DNA from 3 places in the Streptomyces sp. NBC_01017 genome. Region 1 is predicted to be linked to each of the others. Evidence: riboswitches for the same ligand, from Rfam matches in the RefSeq annotation. Region 1 holds a riboswitch; each other region holds the start of a gene.

Evidence for each region. A riboswitch is a leader RNA that binds a small molecule or an ion and turns the genes downstream of it on or off. The one in region 1 is predicted to bind cyclic di-AMP.
Region 2: another riboswitch for cyclic di-AMP. It lies ahead of OG331_RS20635 (NlpC/P60 family protein); the one in region 1 lies ahead of OG331_RS42505 (C40 family peptidase).
Region 3: another riboswitch for cyclic di-AMP. It lies ahead of OG331_RS41455 (C40 family peptidase); the one in region 1 lies ahead of OG331_RS42505 (C40 family peptidase).

The regions. Positions count from the first base shown of each region.
Region 1 covers NZ_CP108683.1:9,271,211-9,276,803, reverse strand. Annotated here, with positions in the region: gene OG331_RS42515 (dihydrodipicolinate synthase family protein) at 1-386, shown strand, start outside; gene OG331_RS42510 (NAD-dependent epimerase/dehydratase family protein) at 457-1,515, shown strand; cyclic di-AMP (ydaO/yuaA leader) riboswitch at 1,658-1,835, shown strand; gene OG331_RS42505 (C40 family peptidase) at 1,892-3,358, shown strand; gene tgmB (ATP-grasp ribosomal peptide maturase) at 3,462-4,418, opposite strand; gene tgmA (putative ATP-grasp-modified RiPP) at 4,432-4,623, opposite strand; gene OG331_RS42490 (hypothetical protein) at 4,758-5,186, opposite strand; gene OG331_RS42485 (esterase-like activity of phytase family protein) at 5,280-5,593, opposite strand, start outside.
Region 2 covers NZ_CP108683.1:4,571,479-4,577,071, forward strand. Annotated here, with positions in the region: gene pcrA (DNA helicase PcrA) at 1-1,708, opposite strand, end outside; cyclic di-AMP (ydaO/yuaA leader) riboswitch at 2,074-2,242, shown strand; gene OG331_RS20635 (NlpC/P60 family protein) at 2,251-3,417, shown strand; gene OG331_RS20640 (tellurite resistance/C4-dicarboxylate transporter family protein) at 3,678-4,664, shown strand; gene OG331_RS20645 (hypothetical protein) at 4,642-4,995, opposite strand; gene OG331_RS20650 (NlpC/P60 family protein) at 5,443-5,593, shown strand, end outside.
Region 3 covers NZ_CP108683.1:9,019,618-9,025,210, forward strand. Annotated here, with positions in the region: gene OG331_RS41430 (DUF397 domain-containing protein) at 66-293, opposite strand; gene OG331_RS41435 (helix-turn-helix domain-containing protein) at 303-1,172, opposite strand; gene OG331_RS41440 (ATP-binding protein) at 1,386-1,844, shown strand; gene OG331_RS41445 (LysR family transcriptional regulator) at 1,860-2,774, opposite strand; gene OG331_RS41450 (LysE family translocator) at 2,882-3,496, shown strand; gene OG331_RS41455 (C40 family peptidase) at 3,562-4,035, opposite strand; cyclic di-AMP (ydaO/yuaA leader) riboswitch at 4,039-4,249, opposite strand; gene OG331_RS41460 (hypothetical protein) at 4,592-4,900, opposite strand; gene OG331_RS41465 (ATP-dependent Clp protease proteolytic subunit) at 4,908-5,543, opposite strand.

The DNA of each region.
Region 1 (5,593 bases):
GGGTCGCCGCGGGAGCGGGCGGCGTGTTCGTCGCCTGCGGCCCCGGCGAGTTCCACGCGCTGACGCCGGACGAGATCGAACAGGCCACACGGGTCGCCGTGCAGACGACCGCCGGCCGGGTCCCCGTCCTGGCCGCGGCGGTCGGCCCGCCCCCGATGGCGCGCGACCAGGCCGCCCGCATCGAACGCGCCGGCGCCGACGGCCTCCTGTTGCGCGACGGAGCGGTCGCGGTGCCCACCGGCCCGGGTCTCGGCGTCGCACTCGACCACGACGCCCTGGACCGGCGGCACGGGCTGTACGTGGACTGCGGGATGCGCTCCCGCGACGACACCGGCTACATGCGGCGGATCCGGCCGGAGTACGAAGGTCGGCTGCCCCGTTGGTGAAGCAGTGCCCACTCTCGCGCGAACGCCGCTACCGTGATCGACCGGCTTCCGCGCGGGAGAAGGAGTGACGGTGGGCGCAGACGGGTCGACGGCCGTGTTGGTCACCGGAGGCAGCGGGTTCGTCGGCAGCCATCTGGTCGAACGGCTGCTGGAGCGCGGCTACCGGGTCCACGCCACGGTACGCAGTACGGCCGCCTCGGCGAAGGTGCGACCCCTGCGGGAGATGCAGGAGGCACATCCGGGCCGCCTCCAGCTGTTCGAGGCGGACTTGTTGGCCGAGGGCTCCTTCGACGAGGCGATGACCGGCTGCCGGGTGGTGTTCCATGTGGCGTCGCCGTTCCTCATGCCGGAGAAGATCAAGGACGGCCGCAGGGACGTCGTCGACCCGGCTCTGCTCGGCACCCGCAATGTGCTGGCGGCCATCGAGCGGACACCCACGGTGGAGAAGTTGGTCCTCACCTCGACCGTGGGTGCGGTCTTCGGCGACTACGCCGACGTACTGGCCATGGACGACGCGGTGCTGTCGGAGCGCTGCTTCAACACCACCAGCACGGTGGAGAACAACCCGTACCACTACGCGAAGACGGTCGCGGAACGCGCGGCTTGGGACGCGGAGGCCGCCCAGGGCCGCTGGCGGATGGTGTCGGTCAACCCCGGCCTGGTCCTGGGCCCCTCCCTCACCCCGGCCTCCGAGTCGGGCAGCCTCTTCCTGCTGGAGGAGTTGTTCAAGGGCTACTTCTTCTACGGCGCACCCGACTTCAGCTTCACCACGGTGGACGTGCGCGAGGTGGCCGACGCGCACATCGCGGCGGCCGAGAACCCGGACGCGCAGGGCCGTTACATCCTCGCCGCCCCGACCATGACGTCCTCCCACGAGATGTCCCGCATGATCCGGGCCCGCCATCCCCGTGACCTGCGCCTCCCGCGCACCGCGCTTCCGCACTGGCCGGTTCGCGTCCTGGGTCCGGCGTTCGGGCTGAGCCAGGACTACATCCGCAAGCACCTCGGCATCCGGTTCCGGGTGGACAACAGCCGCAGCGTGAACGAACTGGGCATCACCTACCGTCCGATCGAGGAGACGGTCCTCGATCATTACGAAGCGTGGCGAAGTCAGCGCACCGCGAAGTGAATCCGGGCTCTTTCTCACTCAGAGCGTCGAAGGTCACAAAAACGTATCGGACATTTCACATGTCAATCTTCACGCGGGGCTCACAAGTTGGTTAGGTTACGCATCGGACCGCACGACGACCTCCGGCGAACCCCGCCGGGACGCGCGGCCTCCGCCGAGTCCGGTGCGCGCCCGCAAGGGTCCACTGGAGCCGGGGACCCAACCGAACTTGGGGTGAATCGGCCCAACCGCCCTTCGGGGCAAGGGCCGTAGGGCACACCTTCCGGAGACGACCGCCCGAACCCGTCAGCTAACTCGGTAGGCGGAGTACGGAAGGAGTACGTCACCCATGGCGCCGGAACGCACCGCGCGTCCGGGGGCTCTGAGCCTCCCTGGCATGCGCAATTCCGCACTCGCGTCGGCAGCCCTCACCTCTGTGGCCCTGCTCGCCCAGACGGCCAACGCAGCCCCTTCGGCCGCGGACGAGGGACCGAGCCGCGAGGAGGTCAGCCGGCGGGTCAGCTCCCTCTACGACCAGGCCGAGTCCGACACGGGGACCTTCAACGCCACCCGCGCGGCGACGACGGGGCCGCGAGCGCGTGCCGACCGGCCCACGGACGCCGCGCGCCGGCCCGCCGCCGCGCCCCGTGACGACGAGAGCAGGCACAGCGACCCCGCGCTCGACACCATCACGCGGCAGTGGTTCGACGCCGCCCGCGCGAAGGTGGGTCCGACCGTTCCGGCAGTGCTGCCGAGCGACCGGATGCCCGACCGCCCCGCCGGGACGCGGCCCGCGCGCCCGGCGAACGGCCCCGGTCAGGCACGGGAGTCGTCCGGCCGTGCCGCCCTGGAGCTGCCGGCCGCGCCGGTCGCCGAGTTGACGTCCGGTGCGGGCACCCGGACGGCTGCCGTGGCGGAGCTGACCGCCGGGCCCGTCGCCGCGCTGCCGGCGACTCCGGAGGCACCGCAGAAGGCGACGGCCGGAAACGCCCTCGCCCTGCCCGCCCCGGCCGCCGAACCCGCGGCCGAGCCGCAGCAGCGGTCCGCGCTGCGCACGACCAAGGAGCAGAACCAGCGCAAGCTCGACCGGGCACGCGCGTTGCTGTCCGCGTACAGCGCGCGGCAGAGCGCCCCGCTCGCGGCGATCGAGGCGGCACCGGTCACCGACACCTGGGGTGCTACGCGGACCCAGGTACAGCCCTCGGCCGATGAACAGTGGCAGGCACTGCAGGCACAGGGTCCCGCCGACCTCACCACGGTCCCAGCCGGCACGACGGCCTGGGCCGCGCCGACGCCCTGGCCCACCACGCCGGACCCGCTGACCGACCCACTCCCGGCGGTCACCACACCGGACCCGCTCACCGACCCACTCCCGGCAGTCACCGCGAGCCCGGCCATCGCCACGGCCCAGACCGCAATCCCAGGTCCGGCAACCACCGCTGCCGGCCCGGCCCTCGACACGAACCCGCTCCTCGACCCGAGCGCCGCCCTCACATCAACGGGCCCGCAGGACACCCGGGCCCTGCGCGCCCTGGACTTCGCCCGCGCCCAGATCGGCAAGCCCTGCGTCTGGGGCACGACGGGCCCGGAGGCCTACGACGGGCCCGGCCTCACCCAGGCCGCCTGGAAGGCCGCCGGCATCGCTCTCCCCCGCACCGCACCGGAGCAGGCGACCGCCGGCCGAGGCATCGCCATCACCTACGCCGAGCCCGGCGACCTGGTCCTGTTCCACGTCGGCCACGTGGGCATCTGCTCCGGAACCGGCACGATGATCCACGCCCCCGGCCCGGGAGCCTCCATACGCGAGGAGTCGATCTACTACGCCGGGGAGTCGGCGATCCACAGCGTGATCCGACCCGCCTGAGCCGCCGTTGGCCCGTGTCCACCAGCACCTGGACATCGGGTAGGGCGACCGGATCCGCCAGGCGCTGAGGACGGTGGCGTAGGCGGGGTTCGCGGCGCCCGCCTCACCCCCGCCCTTCGGACGCCCGGCGGTCCGGCCTGCGCTGGGCCAGCCACAGGGCGACCGCCTCCGCGATCGGCTGCCCGGTCTCCAGCTCGACGAAGCCGAACTGGCCGCTCTGGTTGCACTCCAGGAACCACCAGATGCCGTCCTCGTCCTCGGCGAAGTCGAAGGCCGCGTACGCCAGTCCGGCGAGGGTGACGTACGCGTGCACCGCCTTGCCGATGCGGTCGGGAACCGGGACCGGCTCCCAGGGGTGCCCGGTGTCGCCGTAGCGTCCGTCGACCTGGCCGGGTTCCGCGGTCTTCCGGGCGGCGAACATCCGGCTGCCGACGGCGGTCAGCCGGATGTCGGCCCGCTTGGAGACGTACCGCTGGAGCAGCGCGGGGCCGGCCGCGACGGCGGAGAAGTCCGCGTCGGGGCCGACGAGGGTGGTGGGGAGGGTCAGCGCGGGGGCGCCGGGCGGTGGCCCCGAGGCGGACTTCACCACCACGTCCCGGTACTCCTCGGCGAACTCCCGTGCCAGCCGGGGGGAGGTGGTGAAGACCGTCGGCGGTACGGCGAAGCCGCTGAGGTGGGCGACCCTCAACTGCCAGGTTTTCAGGCGGGCCTGGTCGGCGTTGCGCGGATGGTTCATCCACCGTGCGGCGGCGGAGTGGAGCATCCCGTACAGCGCCTGCCGGGTCTCGGCGGTCAGCCACTCCGAGGGGTGGGCGGCGTGTGCGGCCGGTTCGCCGGGCCTGCGCACCCATATGGAGCGCAGGCCCCGCATGCTGAGCACATGTCCGTTGACGGACAGGTGGCCGTCGAAGTCGCCGTGGGCGTAGTCGGCGGACAGCACGGCCTTGCCCGGCAGGTCGGCGGGGTCCAGCCGCATCACGGGCGTCCCCGTCCCGTGCAGCATGGCCACCACCATGTCGGCGGTCACGTCCTCCTCGGACGTCAGGATCAGTACGGTCATGCGCGCACGATCGTCAGTCGTCGAAGTGGGTCGCGGAGCCCGCGGTCGACGTCGTCGTGCCGACCGCGAGCAGGAGGTCCGGGTCACTGACGGCGGGGCGTCCGTCGGGCAGCACGTTCAGCTGCCGGGCCGGGTCGAAGTGATACGGCGTCACCGCGAGCGAGATCCCCTTGGGAAAGGCGTACTTGAGGGTGAACGGTTGCACTTTAAACCTCCATGGCGTGTTGTTTGAATTACCGTCACTTACGCGCCGCTTGCGTAAGGAATTCATCACTTTCCGCCACATCGGCGTGAACGTAGTCACACCCTTCACAGGAAACCCAAAGGCCTCTGAACCCGTCAGGCCTTCGGCGTACCCGCTCGCAGTTCGCGCAGCAACCGCGGTGCCGCCTCGACGAGTTGATCCAGCTGGTGGTCGAGCAGCGGGATGAACTCGTCGAGCGAGTCGGCGAGGGACTCCGGGATCTCCAGCAGGTAGCGGTAGCCGCTCTCGGCGTCCGGATCGTCGACGCCGATGTCCGACTCGGCGGAGAACGCTTCCTGAGACATCCCCACCACCAGGCTGCACACCATCTCGCGGCCGTCCTCGAGAGTGAGAGTCACAGCCAGGACCTGCGTCCCCGGAATGGCGCCGTACTTGGCGAACTCCCGCCAGGTGACGTCCGGTTGGTGCTCCAGGAACAGTTCGTATCCCAGTTTCCGCAGCCGCTTTGCGGCACTCCACTGGGCAATGGGCAAACGCTGGGCGTCGCGATCGGCCGTGTCCACGGGCCGATCATAGGAGCAGCGGCTCCGGCACGCCCTGGTCGAGCGCCCGCGCCGGCCGGTCACCCGCTCGACCGGCCGGCGGCCTCACAGCCTTCAGCGCAACGCGCGCCTGTCCGCGTGCAGCGGGGCCGAGAGCCGGATGGTGATGAACTCGTTGTCGTCCGCCTTGCCCGCCGTACGGCCGGACGAGAAGGGGAAGTTGTTGTCGTTGAGGACCGCCAGCGTGCGGTCGTCGACGAGGTTCACGTCCTCGATCGTCTGGAACGGGAAGCGGAAGGTTTTCCCGAAGCCGCCGAGCCCCTTGGGGTTGGCGATGTCCAGCAGGTCGGCGACGAGGGTCTTGTCCATCAGGCCGTCGCCGTCGCGGTCCCGGGTGTCGGCCAGATAGATGCGCTTGAACTGGGCCG
Region 2 (5,593 bases), 4.7 Mb from region 1:
CGGTCCGTTCGAGGATCGCCTCCAGGACCGTCGCCGGTCCCACACCGGACTCGACGATCGTACGGAGGTCCTCCATCAGCGTGTTGAACCGCCTGACGGCGTTGGTCGACCGCGCGGCCATGCCGTACGCCTCGTCGACCCGCCGCAGCGCCTGCGGGAAGCTGATCTTCTCCCGCTGTGCAAGCGCGTCGATCATCGCCTCGGCGCGATCGCCGATGCCCCGCTTGGGGACGTTCAGGATCCGCCGCAGCGGTACGGAGTCCTCGGGGTTGGCCAGCACGCGCAGGTAGGCCAGGACGTCCCGGACCTCCTTGCGCTCGTAGAACCGCACCCCGCCGACGACCTTGTAGGGCAGGCCGACGCGGATGAAGATCTCTTCGAAGACACGGGACTGGGCGTTCGTCCGGTAGAAGACGGCGACGTCACCGGCCTTCGCATCGCCCGCATCCGTCAGTCGGTCTATCTCCTCGGCGACGAATTGCGCCTCGTCGTGCTCGGTGTCCGCGACGTAGCCGGTGATGCGCGCACCGGCGCCCGCGTTGGTCCACAGGTTCTTGGGGCGCCGGGACTCGTTGCGCTCGATGACCGCGTTGGCGGCGGTCAGGATCGTCTGGCTGGAGCGGTAGTTCTGCTCCAGGAGGATCGTCGTCGCGTCCGGGTAGTCCTCCTCGAACTGGAGGATGTTGCGGATGGTGGCGCCCCGGAAGGCGTAGATCGACTGGTCGGCGTCACCCACCACGCACAGCTCGGCGGGCGGGATGTCGTTGTCGCTCGGCGGCACGTCGACGGGGTGCTCACTGGTACCGACGAGCTCGCGCACCAGCGCGTACTGCGCGTGGTTGGTGTCCTGGTACTCATCGACCAGCACATGCCGGAACCGCCGGCGGTAGTGCTCGGCGACGTCCGGGAAGGCGCGCAGCAGATTGACCGTCGTCATGATCAGGTCGTCGAAGTCGAGGGCGTTGGCCTCCCGCAACCGCGACTGGTACAGGGCATACGCCTGCGCGAGGGTCTTCTCGAAGCCGTCCGTCGCCTGGGCGGCGAAGTCCTCCTCGTCGATCAGCTCGTTCTTCAGATTGCTGATCTTGGCGCTGAAGGACTTGGGCGGAAACCGCTTGGGGTCGAGATCCAGATCACGACACACGAGCGCCATCAGCCGCTTGCTGTCGGCGGCGTCATAGATCGAGAACGACGAGGTGAACCCGAGCTTCTTGCTCTCTCTGCGCAGGATGCGCACGCACGCGCTGTGGAAGGTCATCACCCACATCGCGTTCGCGCGCGGGCCGACGAGCTGCTCGACGCGCTCCTTCATCTCACCCGCGGCCTTGTTGGTGAAGGTGATCGCGAGGATCTGCCCCGGATGCACATTCCGCTCGGCCAGCAGGTACGCGATGCGATGGGTGAGCACACGCGTCTTGCCGGACCCGGCGCCAGCCACGATGAGCAGCGGGCCGCCGGAGTGGACGACGGCCGCACGCTGGTTCTCGTTCAGCCCCGCCAGCAGCGCTGCCGCATCCAGGGCCGGGCGCGGGGCGCCGTCGCGGTAGTAGTCGTCCCGGTCCGGCGGCACGTCGAACTTCCCGCCGAACAGATCGTCCGGAACCGGCTCCGGAGCGTGATCGTCCTCGGGCGGCGGTGGTGGTTCGCCCGCATGGGCCCGCGGGGCCTGGAGGCCCGCCAGGAAGCTGTCGTCAAAGAGGCTGCTCATCGCTCTCCGAGTCTAGGGCGCCCCACTGACAGCCCGCCGCCGCCCTGAGAACATCACCTGTTTCAGCACTCACCGATCTTCAGAACCCACGCACCCCAAACACTCCCCTCACCCTCCAGAACCACCCCATTACGATCCGCAATCCCCCGAAACCAACCGACCCGAGTCGGCCGAAATACCCTCAAAACCCAAAACGCTCACAACTGACCACCAACCCCGCCACATCGACCACGATCCACGGCACACATCGCCAAGGTCACGAAAATGTATCGGGCATATCGAACATCAACCTTCACAGGGGCCACACGAGTTGGCTACCGTGCCGGACAGGCCGTACGACCCCCACCGGCGAACGTCGCCGGGCCGCACGGCCTCCGCCGAGTCCGGAGCGCCGCCGTGCACCCGGAGCCGGGGACCCACCGAACTTGGGGTGAATCGGCCCGACTCCCGCCCGGGGAGCGGCCGTAGGGCAACCCTTCCTAACCATCCGCCCGAACCCGACAGCTAACTCGGTAGGCGGAGCATGGAAGGAGTCGCCTCCCTTGGCGTCGCACCGCAAGTCGCGTCCCGCTGGTACGCGCGTAGCAGGCATACGGACCCCCGCCCTCGCCACGGCGGCCCTCACCTCCGTCGCCCTGCTGTCCCAGACGGCCAACGCGAGCCCCTCGACGGACGACAAACCGAGCCTCGAAGAGGTCGAGAAGAAGGTCGACGACCTCTACCGCCAGGCGGAGTCGGCGACCGAGAAGTACAACGCGGCCAAAGAGAAGACCGCAAAGCAGCGCAAGCGCGTCGACACCCTCCTCGACGACGTCGCCCAGCGCACCCAGAAGCTCAACGACGCGCGCGAGGAACTCGGCCGCAACGCAGCCGCCCAGTACCGCACGGGCACCTCGGCCCCCGACACGGCGACCTTCCTCCTGGCTGACAGCCCGCAGGACTACTTCGACCAGACCCAGCTGATGGACCGCATGACGGGCCGCCAGAAGGAATCGGTCGACGACTACTTCACCCAGCAGTCCGCGACGATGAAGAAGCGCAAGGAGGCCACCCAGAGCCTCGAAACGCTCACCGAGTCGCAGAACGACCTCCAGACGGCCAAGTCCACCGTCCAGAAGAAGCTCGCCGACGCACGCGAACTGCTGTCGAAGCTGACGGCGGAGGAGAAGGCCCGCCTCGCCGCGATCGAGAAGCGCAAGCAGGAGGAGGCCGCCCGCAAGGCGGCGGAACTGGCCCGGCAGCAAGAGGCGGCCGAGCGCCGGCGCCAGGAGGCGGCGCAGCAGCAGGAGAGCAACGACTCCTCGTCCGACTCGTCCTCCTCCGACTCGTCGGCGTCGGACTCCTCGTACGCCACCAAGGCCGAGAAGGCCCTGGCCTTCGCCCGCGCCCAGGTGGGCAAGCCGTACGTCTGGGGCGCCACCGGCCCCGACTCCTACGACTGCTCCGGCCTCACCCAGGGCGCCTGGAAGGCCGCAGGCGTGGACATCCCCCGTGTCACCTACGACCAGGTCAACGCCGGCACCGCGGTCCCCGTCTCCAGCGCCCAGCCCGGCGACCTGGTCTTCTTCTACGACGACATCACGCACGTAGGCCTCTACATCGGCAACGGCATGATGATCCACGCCCCGAAGCCCGGCGCGTACGTCCGCGAGGAATCGATCTACTACGACGGAGAGTCGTCGATCCACAGCGTGGTCCGCCCGGCCTGACGAACACACACGCGCGCGTGGCGCACTGCCTCCGCCACGCGCGCGTAGTGGTGCGGCAAACGCACCCGCACCCGCACCCGCGTACGGTGGCACGGCCCCGACCCACAACGAACAGTCAGGCGCTACGCGAACCCCCACTCACCCGAGCGGGCCGCCGCAGGCACCCGTCGCCCAACCGTCGCGCGGCAGACGTGCATTTCACCCCACACGCGCGCGTGCCCCCACCCACCCCACACCCCCCAATCCCTAGCATCGACCCCATGCCCGCCCCCACGACCACCCCCGCATCCCCCCTCCACACCTGGTGGTCGCAGAGTCCCCCCACCGCCGGCGCCGCCGTCATGGCAACCGGCATCCTGTCGGTCGCCCTCCACCAGGCCGGCTACGAAACCCTGTCCCGAATCGCCCTCGCCCTCGCCTGCGCAGCCTGGCTGGCCCTCGCGGGCGGCTTCACCGCGAGGCTCCTCCGGGACCGCGCCAGGTGGCTCAAAGAGGCAGCCACCCCCGCCGCCCTCACCGCCATCGCAGCGACGGCGGTTCTCGGCACCCGCTTCGCCACCCTCGGCTGGCAACCCCTCGCCAAGGCCCTACTGGCCCTGGCGGCTCTGCTCTGGCCGGGCCTCCTCATCGCCGTGGTACGCCGCTTGCACCCCCGCATGCCCGGCGCGGTCTTCCTCAGCTGCGTGGCCACCCAGGGCCTCGCCGTCCTGGCCGCAACCCTCGCCGCGACCGAGTCCACGGCATGGCTCGCCCACGCGGCCCTGGTCCTGTTCTGGCTCGGCCTGGTGCTCTACGTCATGGCCCTGACCCGCTTCGACCTGCGGCAGGTGACCAGGGGCGCCGGCGACCACTGGGTGGCAGGCGGCGCCCTCGCCATCTCCGCACTCGCCGGCTCGAAGCTCATGTCGGCCGACAGCGCCAGCCTGTACCTCTGGAACGAGGACGACACCGACGTCCTGCGCACGGTGACCGTCGCCCTACTCGTCCTGGACCTGGCCTGGTACGCCGTCCTGCTCCTCGCCGAGATCGGCCGGCCACGGCTGCGCTACGACGTACGCCGCTGGGCAACCGTGTTCCCCATGGGCATGACGGCCGCGGCGGTCCTCGCCGTCGCCACCGCAGTGGACGTCCCGTGGCTCAAGACCCCCGGCGAGGCACTGCTGTGGATCGCCGTCGCGGCATGGCTTGCGGTCGCGGCAGGCGCAGTACTGAGCTACACCGAGGTCACGTCCACAGAACGGCGATGAAGACGTTCACCATGGCCAGCAGCCCCACCAACCCGAAGAGCCGCTTGTCCACCGTCTCCTCGTCCCGCTTCACGTACACCAGCCCGAGGATCACGATCAGCAGCGCCAGCTTCACGCCGATCTTGATGTTGTTGACGGACTGATCGTCCGCCTGGTTGAGGCCGACGAGGATGACGCCGGTGACCAGCATGGTCAGCGCGCCGTGCAGCATCGCGGGCACGAACCGCGCGGTGCCCTGGCCCATCGCCTTCATCTGGGTGAAGAAACCACCCAGCAACGCGGCGATACCGATGATGTGCAGACCGACGAAAAGGTGGATGAGTACGTCCATGGGGCCGGAGCCTAATCAGCCCCGTCAGGGCACCCACCACCGCCCCGGTCTTGCATATATGCGCCCCATAGCACCCCGCAGCCCCCGCCCACCCCCCATTCCGCCACATCGGTCAGCACACAGCGTGAACAAGACGCCCCCATCTCGCGATCACGCTCACTTACGGTCACCCAACGATCCACTCCCGGCACTTCCGCACAACGCGTTACCACCCCGGCACACCCAGGTTTAGCGTCCTCCACCAGGTGACCGGCTCCCCACCGCCGCCCGGGCCAGGGGCGGCAGTCGGACACCACCGCCGAGAAAGGTCCGGCGGCGGCCCGCTCCCCCCTGTGTGGGCCGTCGCCGGACGCGTCATCCGCCCGCGGGCAGTCGTCCGTCCGCTCCCCAGGCTGTCGTGGCGGACGTGCGGGACGAGGCGGTCGTACGAAAGGACGTGCAGTCCACGTGGCAGCGCACCGAAAGCCCCGTCAGCGCTCGGTCGGCGGCAGTACGGCCCGCACGGCATGGACGATCGCCCTGGCGGGCGCGGCGACGGCGACGGGCTTCGACGGGACCGGTCACGCCGAACCGCAGCTGACACCGGCTCAGGTCAAGG
Region 3 (5,593 bases), 250 kb from region 1:
CTGCCGTCGCGCCCGGCCGCACCGATCGGAAATGATCGGAATCGGTCAGGCTGATCGGGAAACTGTCAGGACTGGAGCGCCGCCATGAAGCCCGCCCAGCTCTCGGGGGAGAAGAGCAGCGCGGGTCCGGCCGGGTCCTTGGAGTCGCGCACGGCGAGCAGCCCGGTCCAGGGACCCGAGTGCGGCCGCGCCGTCTCGACGCAGTTGTTGGCTCCGGTGCTGTAGCTGCTGCGCAGCCATCGTGCACCAGGCAGTTCGGTGCTTGAACTCACCTTCCGAGGCAGGGCGGTCATGGTGCCTCCTTACGCGCCGCCAGCCAGTGCGGCGATGTAATCCATCGATTCCTCGGGCGAAAGGGCGTGGATCCGAAGGGCGTTGAAGGCCTCCGTGTAGGCCTGGAGGTCTTCTTTCCGTTCGAGGTAGAGGCTACTCGTCAAGTGGTCGAGAACAACCACATCCAGATCAGAAGTGCGCGAGAATGAGAAGATAACGAAAGGCCCGGTGATGCCGATATGCTCGCCGGCCGCGAACGGCAGGACCTGCAGCCGCACTTGCGGCAGTCGCGCCGCCTCCACCAGCCGCCTCAACTGCCGCTCCATCACCTCGGGCCCGCCGATCTCCCGGCGCAGCACCGCCTCGTCCAGCACCGCACTCAGCTCCAGCGGCGGCTCGGCGCGCAGCACGTCCTGCCTGGCCAGACGGACCGCGACCAGAGCGTCCAGGCGTTCGTCGGCGTCGTCGTCGAGCCCGCCCACCGCGGCCCGGGTCACCGCGCGGGCGTACTCGGGCGTCTGCAGCAGCCCGGGCACCACGGAGGTCTCCAGCGTGCGCATCGCGCTCGCCTGGGACTCCAGGCTGATGAAGTCGCGGTACGTCGTCGGCAGCACTCCGCGGTACGCGTGCCACCAGTGATCCCGGCCGTCACCCCCGTCGGAGCCCGCCAGCGCCAGCATCAACTGGCGTAGTTGGACATCCTGTACGCCGTAGACGTCGAGCAGTAACCGCACATCGGCCGGTTTCACCCCGCTGGCACCCGTCTCGATCCGGCTCACCTTGGACTGGTGCCAGCCCACCAGCCGGGCCGCCTCACCACTGGTGAGCCCGGCCCCGGTGCGCAACGCACGCAGTTCCGCGCCCAGTTTCCGGCGGCGCACCGCGGGACCGTGCTGCATGCGCAACTCCTTACTCCAACCGAGCCGTCCAAATACGGTCTGCCGTCGCAGAGTTCACCGCTTCGAGCGACAGATATATGCATATCTCGGGGGATCGGCACCGTGACGGCCCTGGTAATGGCAGTCTGGCGACGAAGCACCAGTCCGGGACCGTACTCGAACCCTCCGCTCCGTGTCGGACTGCGGTCCCGTTGGGAAAGGGACGACATCGCCATGGCAGACCATTTGGAAGCATCCGTCACTCTGCCGAGCGATCCCGCCTCGGTCTCCGCGGCCCGAACCTATGTGGTCACCACCCTTGCGGAGTGGGGACTGCCACCGGACACGGAAGCGGCCGACACCATTCGCCTGATCGTCTCCGAACTCACCACCAACGCCGTACAGCACACCCTCGGCCAGTCACCCACCTTCACGGTGGACCTCGTGCTCGACCGTGACGAACACCTGCGCATCGGGGTCACCGACAGCCACCCCCGCTTCCCCAAGCGACTGCCCGCCGCCGTCCAGCAGGACAACGGCCGTGGCCTGGTCATCATCCGCTGGCTGACCGCGGAATGCGGCGGCAAGCTGAGAGTGCGCCCGACCCGCGAAGGCGGCAAGACCATCTCCATCGAACTGCCGTGGACGGTGCCCGCGGAACCCGTGCCGATCGCAGGACCCCAGGAACCGTAGCCGCAGGCCCACCCCTCAGGTCTGCCGCGACCGGCCGAACGAGCCGCGCAGCAGAGCCCGGAAGGCATCCGCAGCCGGAGCCGCCTCCTCGCTCCGGAAGGCGACCGAGATCGTACGGCGCAGCTCAGCGCCCTCCAGCGCGCGCACCCCGACCGGCGTGACCGACGTACGCGCCACCATCTCCGGTACGACCGCGACCCCGAGCCCCGCACTGGCCAGCGCGCACACCAGGAGATACCCCGGCGTCGGCACCAGCACCGAGGGCAGGGCCCCCGCCCGGGCCAGCACCGCCTCCACACCCCGCCGGGCCGGAGCGTCCGGCGCCATGCTGATCAGCGGCTGCCCGGCGAGCTCGGCCAGCGGCAGCCGTGCGGTCCCGCTGGTGAGGGCGTGGCCCGGAGCGGACACCAGGACCAGCTCCTCGACGAGGATCGGCTCGACGCGGACCGAGGACGTCAGCGGGATCGGGTCGCCCGGCTCATACGCGTGCGTCAGCGCCAGATCCACCTCCCCGGCCGCCACGGCGGCGACACCCGCCGACGGTTCGTAGTCGGCGACCGTCAGCTCCACGTCCGGATGGGCCCGCCGGAAGGCGCTGAGGGCCGGCGGCAGCAGATGGATGCCCGCGGTCTGGAAGGTGCCGAGCCGGAGCGTGCCGCCCGACAGGCCGGTCAGCCGGGCCAGCTCGTGCCGTGCCCGCTCCAGCTCGTCGAGCACCCGCCGCGCCCGCGCCACCAGCAGCTCGCCCGCACCTGTCAGCCGCGCTCCGCGGTGATGCCGTACCAGAAGTGCGGTGCCCGCCTCGCGCTCCAGCTTGGCTAGCTGCTGGGAGAGCGCGGGCGTGGTGTAGCCGAGCCGCTCGGCCGCCCGGGTGATCGAACCCGCCTCGGCGACCGCCACCAGGGCGGCGAGCCTGGTCGCGTCGTACATGCCGGGCCCCTCGTCCGTCCAAGCCTGTCTGCCTAAAGCAATGCTTTAGGCTAGCCCAGGATATTCGACATACCTGCTGAAGGCTTCCGCCCGGCACGCTGAGTGCCATGGACGCTCAGCTCATCGCCTTCACCGGGGTTTCCGCCGGCCTCGTCGCCATGCCCGGCGCCGACTTCACCGTCGTCGTGCGCAACGCCCTCGTCTCCCGCCGGGCCGGCATCGCCTGCGCGCTCGGGATCGGGGCCGGGATGCTGGTGCATGTGACGCTGGCGGTGCTGGGGGTCGCCGCGGTCCTGGCCGCCGTACCGGCGCTGTTCCGTGCGCTCCAAGTGGTCGGCGGGGTCTATGTGTTGTATCTGGGCGTCCAGACCCTGCGGCGGCGGCGCGGTGAAGTGGCGGACACGGGCGAGGACTCCACCGGGCGACCGCTGCGGCAGGGCTTCGTCACCAACGCCCTCAACCCGAAGGCGTCCCTGACCTTCCTCAGCGTGGTGCCCCAGTTCGTGCCCGCGGGCGCTCCCGCGCTGCCCCGGACGCTGCTGCTCGCACTGATCGTGCTCGCGATCGCGCTGGTGTGGTTCCAGGCGGTCGCGCTGCTGGTGGACCGGCTCGGGCGGTGGCTGCGCCGGCCGCGCGCCGCCCGGGCGGTCACGACCGTCACCGGCGTCGCGCTGACGGCCTTCGGCGTCGGGCTCCTTGCCGGGCCGCTGATGGCCGTCTGACGGCCTTTCTCGTGCCCCGTGGGCGATGACGGCGTGTCAGGCCGCCGCCATCGCCCCGGGGTGGGTCACTTGACCCGGCCGTACCAGACGCTCCTGGTCCAGATCTTCTGCAGCTTTACCACGTCCCCGCTCTTGGGGGAGTGCCAGATCCTTCCCTTCCCGGCGTAGATGCCGACGTGGTAGACGTACGACCCCGAGTGGAAGAACACCAGGTCTCCGGCCTTGCGGCTGTTGGCGGAGATGTGGCGGGTCTTGTTGTACTGCTGGGCCGCCGTGCGGGGCAGCTTCTTGCCCGCCTTCTTGAACGAGTACAGCGTCAGCCCGGAGCAGTCGAACCGGTTCGGCCCCGTGGCGCCCCACCTGTACGGGGAGCCCTTCTTGGAGGCCGCGATCTGAAGTGCCTTCGTCGCCGGTGTGGCTGCCTCCGCTTCGGACGTGAAGCCGGGCGCCACTATCGAGCCGCCCACTGCGGCGATGGTGAGAGCCGAGGCCGTACCGGCCCGGGCCATGAGCGACGGGACACGATTGAGCGCAGTCATGCGCAACCCTTCGTCAGCCGCCTGTGAAGGATGACCTGTCGGATTCGGGCTGGCGAAGTTGCCCGGCCGCATTGCTGCGGCTTCACCCCAAGGGCTGCTCGGATCGAACGAACGTCCGCTCCGGCGACCCGTCTTGCTCGGGTCCTCCACTCCTGCCGATCCACTCCTGTCGACCGGTCATCCGGGCGGCGGCAGGACTCGGCGTCCGCCCGGACCGCCCCGCCGCTGCGGCGGGGGCTTGTCGTCAGACAGGGATCTTGGTGCACGGATGAGCGAAATACCCAGCGGAACCGGTGATTTGTGGTGTTAGTCACCACTCACCCGTTCGGGTGGGTACCCGTGTGTTCGAGAGGGTGTCCAGAGGGCGAAGGCGTCCCGGACCAGCGATGGAGCGCCTTGTTCCGCCGTGGACTCATGCCCGTTGCGCAACCCTGACGGGCCCGCAAAAGGAGCCACGGCTACGCCGAAAGGGGGTACGCCGTTTGGTCCGTTTCAGCCTTGCTCCGGACGCGTCGTCAGTGAGATCGAGACGTCCGGGGCCGGCCTGTACACGTCGTCAACTGTCGGAGCGCGGCGGCAGCGTGACGCGAGCCGTGCGGCGCTCCCCGTCCAGCACGCGCAGCGCACGCGCGAGCGTGGGAGCGTGCAGCTCCGTCTCGCCCCGCTGGTGCATCAGCGCCAGCGCGTCCCGCAGCTCGGCCGCTTTGCGGACGAGCGCCTGGGCGGCACGCAGTCCGCGGTAGGTGTCGCCGTCCTGCGCCGGGTTGATCCGGCCGAGCAGGTCCACCACATCGAGATAACGGTCGATCAACTCGCCCTCCGCACGGGTCAGCGCGGGCAGGGGCGGCAACTCGGGTGGCAGCACCGGCCGATCACCGCCCCGTGGGCGGCGCGAGGGTCGCCTTGCGGCTGGGGATGATCCGGTCCACCAGTCCGTACTCCAGCGCCTCCTGGGCGTTCAGGATCTTGTCCCGCTCGATGTCCTTCGACACCTGCTCGCGGGTGCGCCCGGTGTGCCGGGCGAGCATCTCCTCCAGGCTGCCCCGAATCCGCGTCAGTTCGTCGGCCTGGATGGCCAGATCGCTGGCCTGGCCCTCGACCGGCTCGGGCAGCCCCGGCTGATGGATCACCACTCGGGCCCCGGGCAGGGCGAACCGCTTCCCCGGCGTGCCCGCGGCGAGCAGCACCGCGCCGGACGCGCCGGCCTGGCCCAGGCAGATCGTCTCCACGTCGCAGGTGACGTACTGCATCGTGTCGTAGATCGCCGACATGGAGCTGAACGAGCCGCCGGGCGAATTGATGTACAGCGAGATGTCCTGGTCGGGGTCCTTGTGCTCCAGATACATGAACTGGGCCATCACGTCGTTCGCCGAGATGTCGTCGATCTGCGTGCCGAGGAAGACGATCCGCTCCTCCAGCAGTTTCGAGTACGGATCCTGCGTCCTGAGGCCTGAACTCGTGCGCTCGGTGAACTCGGGCAGTACATAGCGGGCTGACGGTCGGGTCATGGCTCACGCTCCCTTGCCGGGTGCCTGTAAAAAATGTACAGGACGTACAT